Regions from separate parts of the Halomonas sp. N3-2A genome, predicted to be linked through region 1. Evidence: predicted binding sites of a transcription regulator. Region 1 holds the regulator's gene; each other region holds the start of a gene.
What was found. Region 1 encodes sigma-54, which starts transcription at its own class of promoters, with help from an activator protein. Its sites were predicted from a motif close to TGGCACNNNNNTTGCTNT; they were not measured.
Positions count from the first base shown of each region.

Region 2: CEK60_RS20905 (NCS1 family nucleobase:cation symporter-1) is a predicted target of sigma-54. The motif match lies at 2,048-2,065, and genes of this name have one in related genera.
Region 3: glnA (glutamate--ammonia ligase) is a predicted target of sigma-54. The motif match lies at 2,231-2,248, and genes of this name have one in related genera.

Region 1 covers NZ_CP022286.1:594,578-598,838, forward strand. Annotated here, with positions in the region: gene ptsN (PTS IIA-like nitrogen regulatory protein PtsN) at 1-454, opposite strand, end outside; gene hpf (ribosome hibernation-promoting factor, HPF/YfiA family) at 459-767, opposite strand; gene CEK60_RS02610 (RNA polymerase factor sigma-54) at 866-2,281, opposite strand; gene lptB (LPS export ABC transporter ATP-binding protein) at 2,387-3,112, opposite strand; gene lptA (lipopolysaccharide transport periplasmic protein LptA) at 3,179-3,682, opposite strand; gene lptC (LPS export ABC transporter periplasmic protein LptC) at 3,691-4,261, opposite strand, start outside.
Region 2 covers NZ_CP022286.1:4,521,535-4,525,795, reverse strand. Annotated here, with positions in the region: gene CEK60_RS20910 (LysR family transcriptional regulator) at 1-390, shown strand, start outside; gene CEK60_RS20905 (NCS1 family nucleobase:cation symporter-1) at 477-1,994, opposite strand; gene CEK60_RS20900 (nitrilase-related carbon-nitrogen hydrolase) at 2,572-3,438, shown strand; gene hydA (dihydropyrimidinase) at 3,470-4,261, shown strand, end outside.
Region 3 covers NZ_CP022286.1:3,606,727-3,610,987, forward strand. Annotated here, with positions in the region: gene glnL (nitrogen regulation protein NR(II)) at 1-330, opposite strand, end outside; gene glnA (glutamate--ammonia ligase) at 691-2,097, opposite strand; gene CEK60_RS16795 (hypothetical protein) at 2,569-3,192, shown strand; gene CEK60_RS16800 (hypothetical protein) at 3,558-3,860, shown strand; gene CEK60_RS16805 (mechanosensitive ion channel family protein) at 3,942-4,261, opposite strand, start outside.

The sequences.
Region 1 (4,261 bases):
CACGAATTTTTGCTGTTATAAGGTCCAATAGCTCACGTTGGCTAGCCGCTCTACGAAGCTGCTGACGTGTGTCAACGCTGTTCATGATAGACGCCACTTGCCCTAATAAGGCTAAGTGCGTGTCGTCCGCCTCTTCGGGTACTAAAAGTACGAAAACAAGGTCGACGGGATCGCCATCAATAGCATCGAAATCTACAGGCTCGGCTAACTTTAAAAAACCAGCGATAGGCGAGCTGCAGTGAGGGCTACGGGCGTGAGGAATGGCAACGCCGTTGCCTATTCCAGTGCTACCCAAACGCTCACGACCAATCAGGCGGCTGAAGACTTCTTGGCTATCTAGGCTTGGCGTGTTTTGCGCAATAAAGGTGCTGAAAAATTCCAGCACCCTTTTTTTGCTGCCCCCGGGGACGTCATACAGCACGCGCTCCGGGGGAAGTATGGTTTCCAACGTCATTGAGTTAACGCACGCCAGCGCCTTGGGCGCGAGCTTGTGCTTTTTCCTTGTGTTTAACGAGTTGACGGTCAATTTTGTCCGCTAGTGCATCAATCGCAGCATACATATCATTGTCTAATGCTTCTGCGTGTAGATCGGCTCCTGCAGCATGCAGGGTGCAGGCAGCTTGCTGACGCTCCTTTTCAACAGATAAGGTTACTTGTACGGTGGTGATGTTGTCATAATGGCGCTCAACGCGTTCCAGCTTCTCATTTACATAGTCACGCAAGGCGTCAGTCAGATCTACGTGATGACCAGTGATATTTACTTGCATTGACGTGCTCCTTATCCATCGGACTGTTCTTCGATTGTAACCCTTTTTGCGCTATTGCAAAGCCCCTAGACAGACTTTGTCTCGTTAGCACTGTTTTATTAGCGTAAACGGCGGCGCTCGCTTGAAGAGGGAATGCCCATCGACTCGCGATATTTGGCCACCGTTCGCCTTGCTACATTAATGCCACCCTCTTCCAATAGCGCCACGAGGCGGCTGTCTGAGAGCGGTTTGCCGGGCGGTTCATCTTGCACCAGTTTTTTGATTCGAGCCCGGATGGCGGTGCTGGAATGACTGTCGCCGCCGTCCTGGCCACTTACTTGGCTGGAAAAGAAGTATTTGAGTTCGAACACACCGCGCGGGGTATGGATATATTTCTGGGTGGTGACCCTGGAAATAGTAGATTCATGCATTTCAACGGCGTCTGCGATGTCGGCTAAAATCAGCGGTTTCATGGCTTCTTCACCGTGTTCCAGAAAGCCTATTTGGCGCGCTATGATTTCTCGGCCCACCCGCAGTAGCGTATCATTTCGACTTGAAAGGCTCTTGATGAGCCAGCGCGCTTCCTGGAGATGCTCTTTTAAAAACTGGTTATCTTGGCTCTTGTCAGCCCGTTTGATGAGGCTTGCGTAGTCAGGTTGAATGCGCAAGCGCGGCAGTGCCTCTGGGTTTAGCTCCAGGTGCCATCCTTCGTGGTCATGGCGGACGACTAAATCTGGCGTTACATAGCTGTCATCTGTGTCGCCAAAGGCACTTCCTGGGCGAGGATCAAGGCTGCGGATCAAGCGAATGACGTCATCAAGCTGCTCATCATCCAGGCTTAACCGCCGCTTTAGCAAACGCACATCATCCTTACCGAGCGCTTCAAGAAATTGACGCACTAGCCGCTTGGCAGGCATCAGCAGCGGTGTATCTTCGGGTAGTGAGGCGAGCTGCAGCATTAAGCACTCCCGCAGGTCGCGCGCAAATACACCGGTGGGCTCAAACTGTTGAAGGCGCAGCAAGGTTGTTTCAACTTCACGCTGGCTAAGGCCTTCATGCCCTTGGGCTTTAAGTCCTTCGCGAATGTCATTGAGAGGCTGGGTTAGGTAGCCGTTGGCATCCAGTGCATCGATGAGGCTTTCAGCAATGGCATGGTCGCGTGGTGAAAAATCTGTCATGGCGAGTTGCCAAAGTAAGTGGCCATGCAAACTTTGACCCGCGGCTTGACGCTCAAAGTCAGGCCCCTCGCTGCTGGTGCCATGGCTGCCTAGGTCTTGATAAGTGTCTGACCAGTCACTGTCAGTAGAGAGTTCATTAGGAATGCTTTCGGACCATTCAGCTTCCTGGGGTTCACTAACGGCCTGTTCGCCGAACTCATCTTCCTGCTCAAGCATTGGATTGGCATCAAGTGCTTGCTGAATTTCTTGACGGAGGTCCAGCGTTGATAGCTGTAACAGGGCGATGGCCTGCTGCAGCTGAGGTGTCATGGTCAGCTGTGTACCGATACGCAATTGAAGAGAAGCTTTCATGACCATCTGAGAACCACTCGTTAATCAGAAAGCTCCACCCTAGTGCGAGTTATGGCTTGGTGCAAGTGCAATAACTATGCCACCACTACTATTTTTTCTGCAGGTGGCTGTTTACAGGCGGAAATCAGCCCCCAAATAAACGTCTCTTACCCGCTGGTTGTTGAGAATTTCCTGAGGGGGGCCACTGGCGATGATATGACCGTCACCTACAATGTAGGCAATATCGCAAATATCTAGTGTTTCCCTGACGTTATGATCAGTGATCAGCACGCCGATATGGCGTTTTTTGAGGGCTCGAATGATCGTTTTAATATCACCCACTGAGATCGGGTCAACGCCGGCAAATGGCTCATCAAGCAGAATAAAGGCCGGCTCTGTCGCGAGGGAGCGTGCGATCTCAACACGTCTACGCTCTCCGCCCGAAAGACTCATGCCGAAGTTGTCACGAATGTGCGTGATGTGGAAATCTTCCAGTAGCGACTCAAGGCGCTGCTCCCGGGCGTTACGATCGAGTTCTTTACGAGTTTCCAAGATTGCCATGATGTTGTCGGCGACAGAAAGTTTGCGAAAAATAGAGGCTTCCTGAGGCAAGTAGCCAATACCTGCCATTGCACGTTCGTGCATGGGGGCATGGGTTAAATCAAGCTCGTCAATGCCAACCTTTCCCGCATCAGACTTTACCAAGCCGACAATCATATAAAACGATGTCGTTTTGCCAGCGCCATTGGGGCCTAGCAGCCCTACCACGCTGCCTTGAGATATCTCTAGGTTAATATCTTTAACGACACGGCGGCGTTTATAGCTTTTGGCTAGGTGGCGAGCATAAAGGGTTTTTATCGGCGCTGATTCTGAGGCTGTGGTTTGAGGTGCAGGCTCTGCGTTATTTGTCGCCACTGGACACTCCTATTGTTCCGGCTGAAGAGTCATGCGGATACGTTGTGGTTCACTACCACTAACATCAGAACGCGCCTGAACCACACCTTGGTCGATAAAATACTCTAAGCGTCCACCTTCAAAGCGATCTGCTTGCTGGGTCAGTTCCGCTTGGTCAATGAGCTCTACCCGACGCTCGGCAACATGATAAATAATGCGCTTTGCCCAGCCTTCCATTGGGCTAGCTTGGTCTTCGAGCTGGTTGCGTATATAGGCTCGTCCACCGGTTGCAACGGCGCGCGATAGCTCGCCAGCATCGTTGCGCTGAATCTCAACGCGATCTCCGCGCAGTTGCATATTGCCCTGCCGAATATCGACGTTGCCTGAATACACAGCAGTGCCTGCGCGTTGATCGAGATCTAAACGGTCAGCCTCTACTTCTACGGGGGCTTGGCTTTGTGCCATGACCGGTAGCGCTGCCGCTGAAATGGGTAGTGCAATGACGAAGAGTGCCGTGCGAATAAGAGCGTTCATCGCGACTCCTACTGAGAACGAGTGGCAGGCGGGTGAACGCCGCGCACGTTATTGGTTAAGCGGATCTGGCTATCATCCAGCCATACATCCATGCGTGAAGCGCCAATGCGCTGGGGCGGTTGCTGAAGTATGGTTTCGGCATCGCTCCAAGCATGACGGGTGGTGCCATCATAATGTAATAACTCTGTATTCAGCTGCCAGCCCTCGTCGGGTGCAAGTAATTGGGCTGAGCCAGCTAGCGTGAGCACCTGCGTGTCAGTATTTAGGGTGCCGGTCTTCGCCGTCGCTAGCCATTGACGCTCTTCGCTATCGAATAGTGTTGCCCTGGGGGAGAAGACATCTGTCATCGCCGTTTGAGGGGTATGGACTAAGCGCGGCGTCGTCAGCGACTGCTGGATGGCACCGGTGTCACCAAACAGAGTGATTTCTGCATTCTCTAATACATGGCCGGGCTCTTGAGCGCGAGCCTCAGCGTCGATTGATTGGTCTTGAGGGCCGCGTGGATCCAACCATACCAGTATGCCACCTAAGGCAAGCACCATGATGGTTATCCAAATGCGTTTTTTAACCCAAAAGCGC
Region 2 (4,261 bases), 800 kb from region 1:
TACGAGGAGCCTTCGTTTCTTTACTGCGCCGCTGACCACCCCTTGTTTGATGAAACTGATGAAGTATTCACAGCTGAACAGATTGCCGCTTATCCAGCGATAACGCCTCGCTACCCACTCCCTAGCGATGCGCGTAAAGCACATGATGCGTTAAATTTACAAGCGTCTGCCTCTGATCGGGAGGGCGCTGCGTTTTTGATTCTCACTGGGCGGTTTATCGGTTTTCTCCCAGAACATGTTGCCGCCCAATGGGTTAATGCCAATAAGATGCGCGCCCTTCAGCCGGGTACTCAGCGTTATCAGATTCCGTTTGTGCTAATCACTCGCCATGATCGCCGACCCAACCGGGTGGTCGATGCATTTTTAGGATTTGTAAAAGGCGCAAAATAGCTCACTTGGTTATGCCAAGCACAAAATAATCAAAGCTCGGCACTTAGCCGAGCTTTGATTATTAACGACGTTTACATATAACGAGTTTATGGCAGTTTTGCCGTCTCGCTGGCCATGTGTGGCGCGGGTCCTACCTGAGAAGACGGTGTTAAAACGTGGCTTGCGGCGTAATAAACAATCGCGCCAAGCGCAGAACCGGTAAACCAGCCATAGTCATAGAACCAGTTCATGGTGCCGGTTAACAGTGCTAGTAGCGTCAGTGCCACCGGCACGCCGAACGCGATAAAACCCGCCACATTAAACGCAGGATAAGCACGGTTATCCATATATAAGCTAGGCACATCTAAGCGCTGCTTTTTAATTAGGAAATAGTCCACTGCCATGATGCCTGCAATGGGGCCAAGCAAGCTGGAGTATCCTAGCAGCCAGTTTGAATACATCTGCTCAAGCGACACCCCTTGAGCAATGAGCCCCGCTTTCTGCAAAAGATCGTAGCCCATCAATAAAACACCCACTGCTCCGGTTATCAGAACGCCACGCGTCTGATTAATCCATTTTGGCGCAATATTTTGAAAGTCATTGGTTGGCGAGACAATATTCGCGGCTGTATTGGTAGACAGCGTTGCAACAATGATCAACACCATCGCTAACACGACCCAAAAAGGACTATCGATCATCCCTATCAAGTTAACTGGGTCAGCGATCGTTTGTCCCACCAACGATTCTGAAGCTGCAGTCAATACAACGCCCAACGCTGCAAAGAAGAACATTGTCAGCGGTAGCCCAATCACTTGGCCAACAATTTGATCTTTTTGGCTTTTGGCAAACCGGCTGAAATCAGGAATGTTCAGCGACAACGTCGCCCAAAACCCCACCATCGCGGTTAACCCTGCAAAGAAGTAGCCATATACCGACGCTCCTTCTGGGCGCGAAGGCGGTTGCGCTAATAACTCAGTCATCGACATGTGCGGCCATGCCCACATCATTAATCCAACCCCCACAGCAAGCAGCAATGGCGCCGCTAGGGTTTCCAGCCACTTGATCGACTCAGCCCCACGAATGACCACAAGAAGATTCATTGCACCAAATACAAAAAAGCCAATCACTTCACCTATCCCACCCAGCGCAGCCCAAGCGGGGACCAGTTCGGATAACAGAAGATGAATAGCCAAACCACCAAACATCGTTTGAATGCCAAACCAGCCGCAGCCTACGAGAGCCCGCACCAAACAAGGCACATTAGAACCTAAAATACCGAACGATGATCGCAGTACAATTGGAAATGGAATACCAAATTTAGTGCCAGGAAAGGCATTTAGAGTGAGCGGAATCAGGACAATCACGTTGGCTAGAAAAATGGCAAAAAGCGCTTCGCCCACACTCAGGCCAAAGTAGGCGGTTAACACACCACCCAATGTGTAGGTCGGCACACAAATCGACATCCCCACCCAAAGTGCCGCAATGTTCCATTTACTCCAAGTGCGCTCACTCGCCTGAGTGGGCGCAATATCTTTATTGAAACGAGGACTATCACCTACGTCTTTGCCTACATCGAGTTCAATTAACCCCTCTCTGTCCACCATTCGGGATGTTGAGCCAGTCATATAGTCTCCTCAGCAGTGCTGTAGCCCAGTAAATTCACGGTGTCAGTCTTTTAAGAGCAATAAGCGTGCCTAAAACAAAATCACAAACACTAACCCATTGATCAAAAAGCTGACTTAACAGGCAGACATACACATACTTTTAGCGTGATTGTTGTTATTCGCCTTGCAGATCTTAAAAGCCATTAATAAGCGTAGCCATTTAAACAAAATACGCACCAAAAAGACGCATAAAAAATATCAAAATCAAAAACAAAACAACATAAAGCAATGTTTTAAAACAAAAAATTAAATATCACCAATATCGAACGACACCTCACCAACTTAGCAAAAATAGCACTAAAAATAATAAAAACATTAAAAAATCAAAGAGTTAAACCAGTAAATAAAAATTATTAAAAAACACTTGAAACAACACCTCACAAAGGACTATGTTCAAAAAGCTGTCAATCAAGACAACTTTTTGAACAACAATAAGACACCACTGCACGCCACGTAATCACACACTTGTTACTTGACCAGTAACCTACCGACATGCGTATGCATGCGGTTGGCGCGTATGACTTGAGAGGGCTGTTCTATGCAGAAAATGAAAATTGGCTTAATTCAAATGGGGCTCAAAACCAGCACCGATTTAGACCCCGCGGCGATCCGCGATGCGATGAACGAAGCACACCTACCGATGATTCAGCAGGCCGCCGAACAGGGTGTGCAAGTACTGTGTTTTCAAGAAGTCTTTAACCAGCCGTACTTCTGCCCAAGCCAAGATGGCAAATGGTACGCCGCCGCAGAGCGGGTTCCAGAAGGTCCCACTTGTCAGATGATGCAAAAACTGGCTGCCGAACACCGCATGGTCATTATCGTGCCCGTGTATGAAGAAACAGAGACCGGCGTTTACTACAACACCGCCGCCGTGTTTGATGCCGACGGTAGCTACCTCGGCAAATATCATAAAACTCATATCCCTCAAGTGGCCGGTTTTTGGGAGAAATTCTTCTTCAAACCAGGGAAATCGAACTGGCCAGTCTTCGACACTGCCTACGGCAAAATTGGTGTGTATATCTGCTATGACCGCCATTTCCCTGAAGGCTGGCGTGCGCTGGCACTCAACGGTGCTGAGGTAATCTTCAACCCTTCCGCTACCGTAGCCGGGCTTTCCCAGTACCTATGGGAGCTTGAGCAGCCTGCTTCCGCTGCGGCTAACGGTTGCTTCATTGCTGCTATCAACCGCGTGGGCACAGAGGCACCCTGGAATATTGGCAACTTCTACGGCTCCAGCTACATCGTCAACCCCCGCGGCAAAATCGAAGCCCAGGCCAGCGAAACGGAAGACGAGCTACTAGTGCATGAAATTGATTTAGATATGGTGCGCGAGGTGCGCAATAACTGGCAGTTCTTCCGCGATCGTCGCCCCGATGCCTACACCCGCCTCACTGATGGTGAGTAGCCCTGTTGATGAATCATACGAGGACTGCATGATGAGTTTATTGATCAAAGGCGGCACCGTCGTCACCCATGCCGATACTTACCGCGCCGACGTTCTGTGCGTCGACGGAAAAATCCACGCCATTGGCACCGACTTAGACCTCCCCGATAACTGCGACATTATTGACGCCAGCAATCAGTTGGTAATGCCCGGTGGCATTGACCCTCATACCCATATGCAAATGCCATTTATGGGCGCAGTGGCTAGCGAAGATTTTTACACCGGCACCGCCGCCGCTATGGCGGGTGGCACCACGACGATTATCGACTTTGTCATTCCAAGCCCAGGCCAATCACTCTTAGAAGCCTTTGAGACGTGGCAAGGGTGGGCGGAAAAAGCGGCTACCGATTTCGCTTTCCACGTGGCAATCACCTGGTGGGATGAGAGCGTCAAAGAGGAAATGGGCACCCTGGTGCGCGAACACGGCGTGAATAGTTTCAAGCACTTTATGGCCTACAAGGGCGCGATTATGGCCACTGATGACATATTGGTGGAAAGCTTTTCACGCTGCCTGGAATTGGGCGCGGTACCTACGGTACACGCCGAAAACGGCGAACTGGTTTACCACATGCAGCAGAAACTACTGGCCCAGGGCATTACCGGGCCGGAAGCTCACCCACTTTCGCGCCCACCACAAGTAGAAGGTGAAGCCGCCAGCCGAGCGATTCGAATTGCCAGCACGCTAGGCGCGCCGGTTTATCTGGTACATGTATCCACCAAAGACGCCGTCGATGAAATTGCCTATGCCCGCCAGCAAGGCCATCCAGTATTCGGCGAGTGCCTG
Region 3 (4,261 bases), 1.7 Mb from region 1:
CTGCATCAGCCGATCACGGGGCTCTACTTCGAGTAATAGTTCATCGGCTGAAAGCGGGGTCACGGTGTAGTCCACCGTTAATGGCTCGCTGTTCAGCGGCGTAATGCGTGCTTCGCGTTGGGTATAGGGATGAAAGGCATCCCGCGCTTTAGCGAGGACATCATCAATACTCTCATCGCCCCCTAACAGCGTGTCTAAACTAATGCCCTGCACACGGCTAAAACTCACCGCTAGCAACGCTTCCGCTGCCGGGTTCATCCAACGAACACGGAGTTCACCGTCTAGCAGTAAGACTGCGGTGGTGAGGTGTTCAAGTAAGCGCTGGTACATGGCGTATCCTGAAGCGTCGCTGTAAAAAAATAGCGTTATCGAGCGTATGAAAGAGAAACTGCAAAAAGCGCGCCAATTGACCACTTGCACGGCTAATGAGCAGGGGGCGGGGATGTAGCGTGCCGTTATAGCGCAGTCCGAGCGGTCAGCTTGCCACTTATTGCACCATTATAGTGCACATGACTCATCATCAATAAAAATACTCACCGCATCAGTGCGGCGCCGCAGACAGCGCTCTCCCCTTGCAAACAGACCTCTTCGTCTCACTATTCAGTGGTATAAAAAAACCCCGCCGAAGCGGGGTTTTAGGCCAGTCACACCCGAGGGAGTGATACTAGCTGCTGTGCTTAGCAATCGCTCTTAACAGCTGTAGTACATATCGAACTCAATCGGGTGAGTGGTCATGCGAATGCGCTCCACTTCTTCCATCTTGAGGTCGATGTATGCATCGATCATATCATCAGTAAACACGCCACCTTCGGTCAAGAACGCGCGGTCTGCATCGAGTGCTTCCAACGCTTGGTCCAGGCTGTTGGCAACAGTCGGTACTGACTTACCTTCTTCCGGCGGCAGGTCGTACAAGTTTTTATCCATGGCATCGCCAGGATGGATCTTGTTCTTAATACCGTCGATACCCGCCATCAGCAGCGCCGCGAACGCTAGGTAGGGGTTAGCAGTCGGGTCAGGGAAACGTGTTTCAACACGCTTACCTTTCGGGCTGGCGGTGTACGGAATACGGATAGAGGCAGAACGGTTACGAGCGCTGTAGGCCAACATAACCGGCGCTTCAAAGCCTGGCACCAAACGCTTGTACGAGTTAGTAGACGCGTTCGTGAAGGCGTTCAGAGCACGGGCGTGTTTGATCACACCGCCAATGTAGTAAAGCGCCATTTCGGAAAGCCCAGCGTACTCGTCACCTGCGAACTGGTTCTGACCATCTTTCCAGAACGACTGGTGTACGTGCATACCAGACCCGTTGTCGCCTACCAGCGGCTTCGGCATGAACGTAGCGGTTTTGCCGTAAGCGTGAGCCACGTTGTGGATCACGTATTTCATTTCCTGAACTTCGTCAGCTTTCTTCACCAACGTGTTGAATTTAACGCCGATTTCGTTCTGACCCGCGTTAGCAACCTCGTGGTGGTGAACCTCAACGGTCTGGCCAATCGCTTCCAGGGTGTTACACATTGCACCACGCATGTCATGGAAACTATCAACCGGGGGAACCGGGAAGTAGCCGCCTTTAACGCGCGGGCGGTGCCCCAAGTTGCCACCTTCTACCTGATTACTGGTCGCCCAAGCGCCTTCATCAGAGGTGATTTTGTACATGGAACCCTGAATGTCAGATTTCCAATGGACTTCGTCGAAAATGAAGAACTCAGGCTCAGGGCCAAAGAAGGCGGTGTCGCCCAGGCCGGTGGACTGCAGGTAAGCTTCTGCGCGCTTGGCAATAGAACGCGGGTCACGGTCATAGCCCTGCATAGTGGCAGGCTCGATGATATCGCAACGCAGGATCAGGGTAGCGTCTTCGGTGAAGGGGTCGAGGAAACCAGTGCCATCTTCAGGACGAAGAATCATGTCGGATTCGTTGATGCCTTTCCAGCCCTCGATAGAGGAACCATCGAACATCTGACCATTTTCAAAAAACTCTTCGTCCACGTCCCGTGCCGGTACGGTGACGTGCTGCTCTTTACCGCGCGTGTCGGTGAAACGCAGATCTACCCATTTAACATCATGTTCTTCGATTAGCGCGAGAGTCTTGGCTGACATAGTGTCCTCCGGTATGAACGTGGCTTAAGCTTGTGACAGTAAGCTACCGATAAAAGAGTTATTAAACAAACCGGCTATCGTTGTAGCACGCCGAGAGGCATCTGCCTACGACCCGCTAGCCGCTGCCTAATACCAAGCACGGAACATGCCAACTCTGCACCAATATGGCATAAAAAAACAACAAGCATTTGTTTTATAAAAGATAAAAAATAAAATACTGCGCTTCTTCATGTAGCATAATGCTCTGCGAAAGAACGAACTTAGCCCTAAAAAGCCACCTAGCTCAGAAAAACGCACCAATAAAGACCAACCAGAGACTCGCAAGCACCAACATGGTGCATGTCAAGCATCTATTATTTTCCTCATCACTGTAAACTTTAGCTTGATACCAAAAGAAACTCACACCTACAATTGATTACAAACCGATAGATTTAATAACAAACAGGTTTCACAACACAGGAAGCCACTCACATGGGCACGGTCTGCTTTATTGTTGATGCGTCAGTCACAGGTGCCCTTTTACCACGTCACCTGCGCGCTATTCGCCAAACAGGCTTTGCAGACCACACACTTCCCATTATCGTGACCAGCGCCACCGCCGATCCGCGCGTGCCGGACATTGAGCAACGCTACCGCGCGCACTTTCTTGTTACCCCTTCCCAGCCACTGGGCGCAAGGATCAATCAAGCCGCATATCTCAGCCAAGCTGATTGGTTGTTGATTGCAATGCAGCAACGGGCGCTAACAGCCAAACTATGGTGTTTACTTTATCCCCAGCTAGACACGTACACGCTGGATGCTCTTTTGATTGGCAGCGAACCACCCCGCTTATCCGAACGCTTACTCCAGTGCTTTTTAGGCGCAGGCGTCGCTGTTCCTCCCTACATCGCCATCAGGCGCACGTGGCTAGAACGGTTGGGGGGCTTAGACCCAGAGCTAGATGAAGCAGCGCTTGCTGATTTACTACAGCGCCTTTATGCCTGCCCTACCCGTTTACAAACCTTCAGCCTGGAAACCTCAGGGCTTACCCGAGACTCGCCATCAAGGAGTAACAAACCCTACCGGCCACCTCCCAACTCGCATACGGATACTTAACGTCTCTTATGGCTTAGGATCTCCTGTTGGTTAAACGCTCAAATGCTTGCCCAATAGCACTGCCCCCGCCGTCATAGTGTTAACCATACTATTCAACACGAATAAGCCAATACCATCGGCAAGAATCGGTTAATGCACTAACCAACGTGAAAACAGCACACAGAAAGGTATTACCCCCACGGCTGTTGAAGACAAGTTCTTTTGAAGACTTGTTCTTTTGAAGACAAAGCTATCCAACCAGCGAATGTGAGTGCAGCGGATTCACGACATCTCCATGCTTCAGCAGTGATTGGCTCTATCACACCAACGCACACTACACTTAAACATCACGCTATCTGATACAGCTCAACAAAAGGACACTGACAATGCATCAGCATATCGAATGGGACGAACCTGGCAGCGCAAGCGTTGTAGAGTTTTTTAAGAATGACCCCGACCACACTCCGCCCTACCCAGGCGCCATGCTCTCCGCCCGTTATCTAGGCCGCATTGTGCGGGTAAAAGTAGAAGCCTATCGTGATGAAGATGCCGTCAGCATCGGCAGCGTTGCCGCCATTCTTGACCGACACGGGCACCACCACGACTCCCACCACAAGCTTAACGTAGGCGACATCGTCCGACTTCCCGATGACAAACGCGCGATGGAACACTGGGACGAGGACGATTAAGAGTAACCGCCATCACAAACTACGAAAGCAAAGCGCGCCCTTTAAAGGGCGCGCCTTAACAAACCGTATCAACGGAAAAATTTACCCCGCTTTCTGAATTTCTACCGAATGCGGGTAAGGTATTGAAACACCTTGCTTATCAAAGGCTTCTTTGACAGCTTTCGTCATATCAAATTTCACATCCCAATAATCCGCCGCATCGACCCAAAGCCGCACGGTAAGGTCCACACTACTGGCTCCCAGGTTAGTGACTTTTACCCAAGGTGCGGGATCACCATGGATACGGCTGTCAGCCTCGGCCAAGCCGCTGATGATCGCCATGGCCAGATCAGCATCATCGTCATAGCCAATCCCGAACACAAGATCGACACGGCGTGTCGAGTGATGAGAGAAGTTAGTGA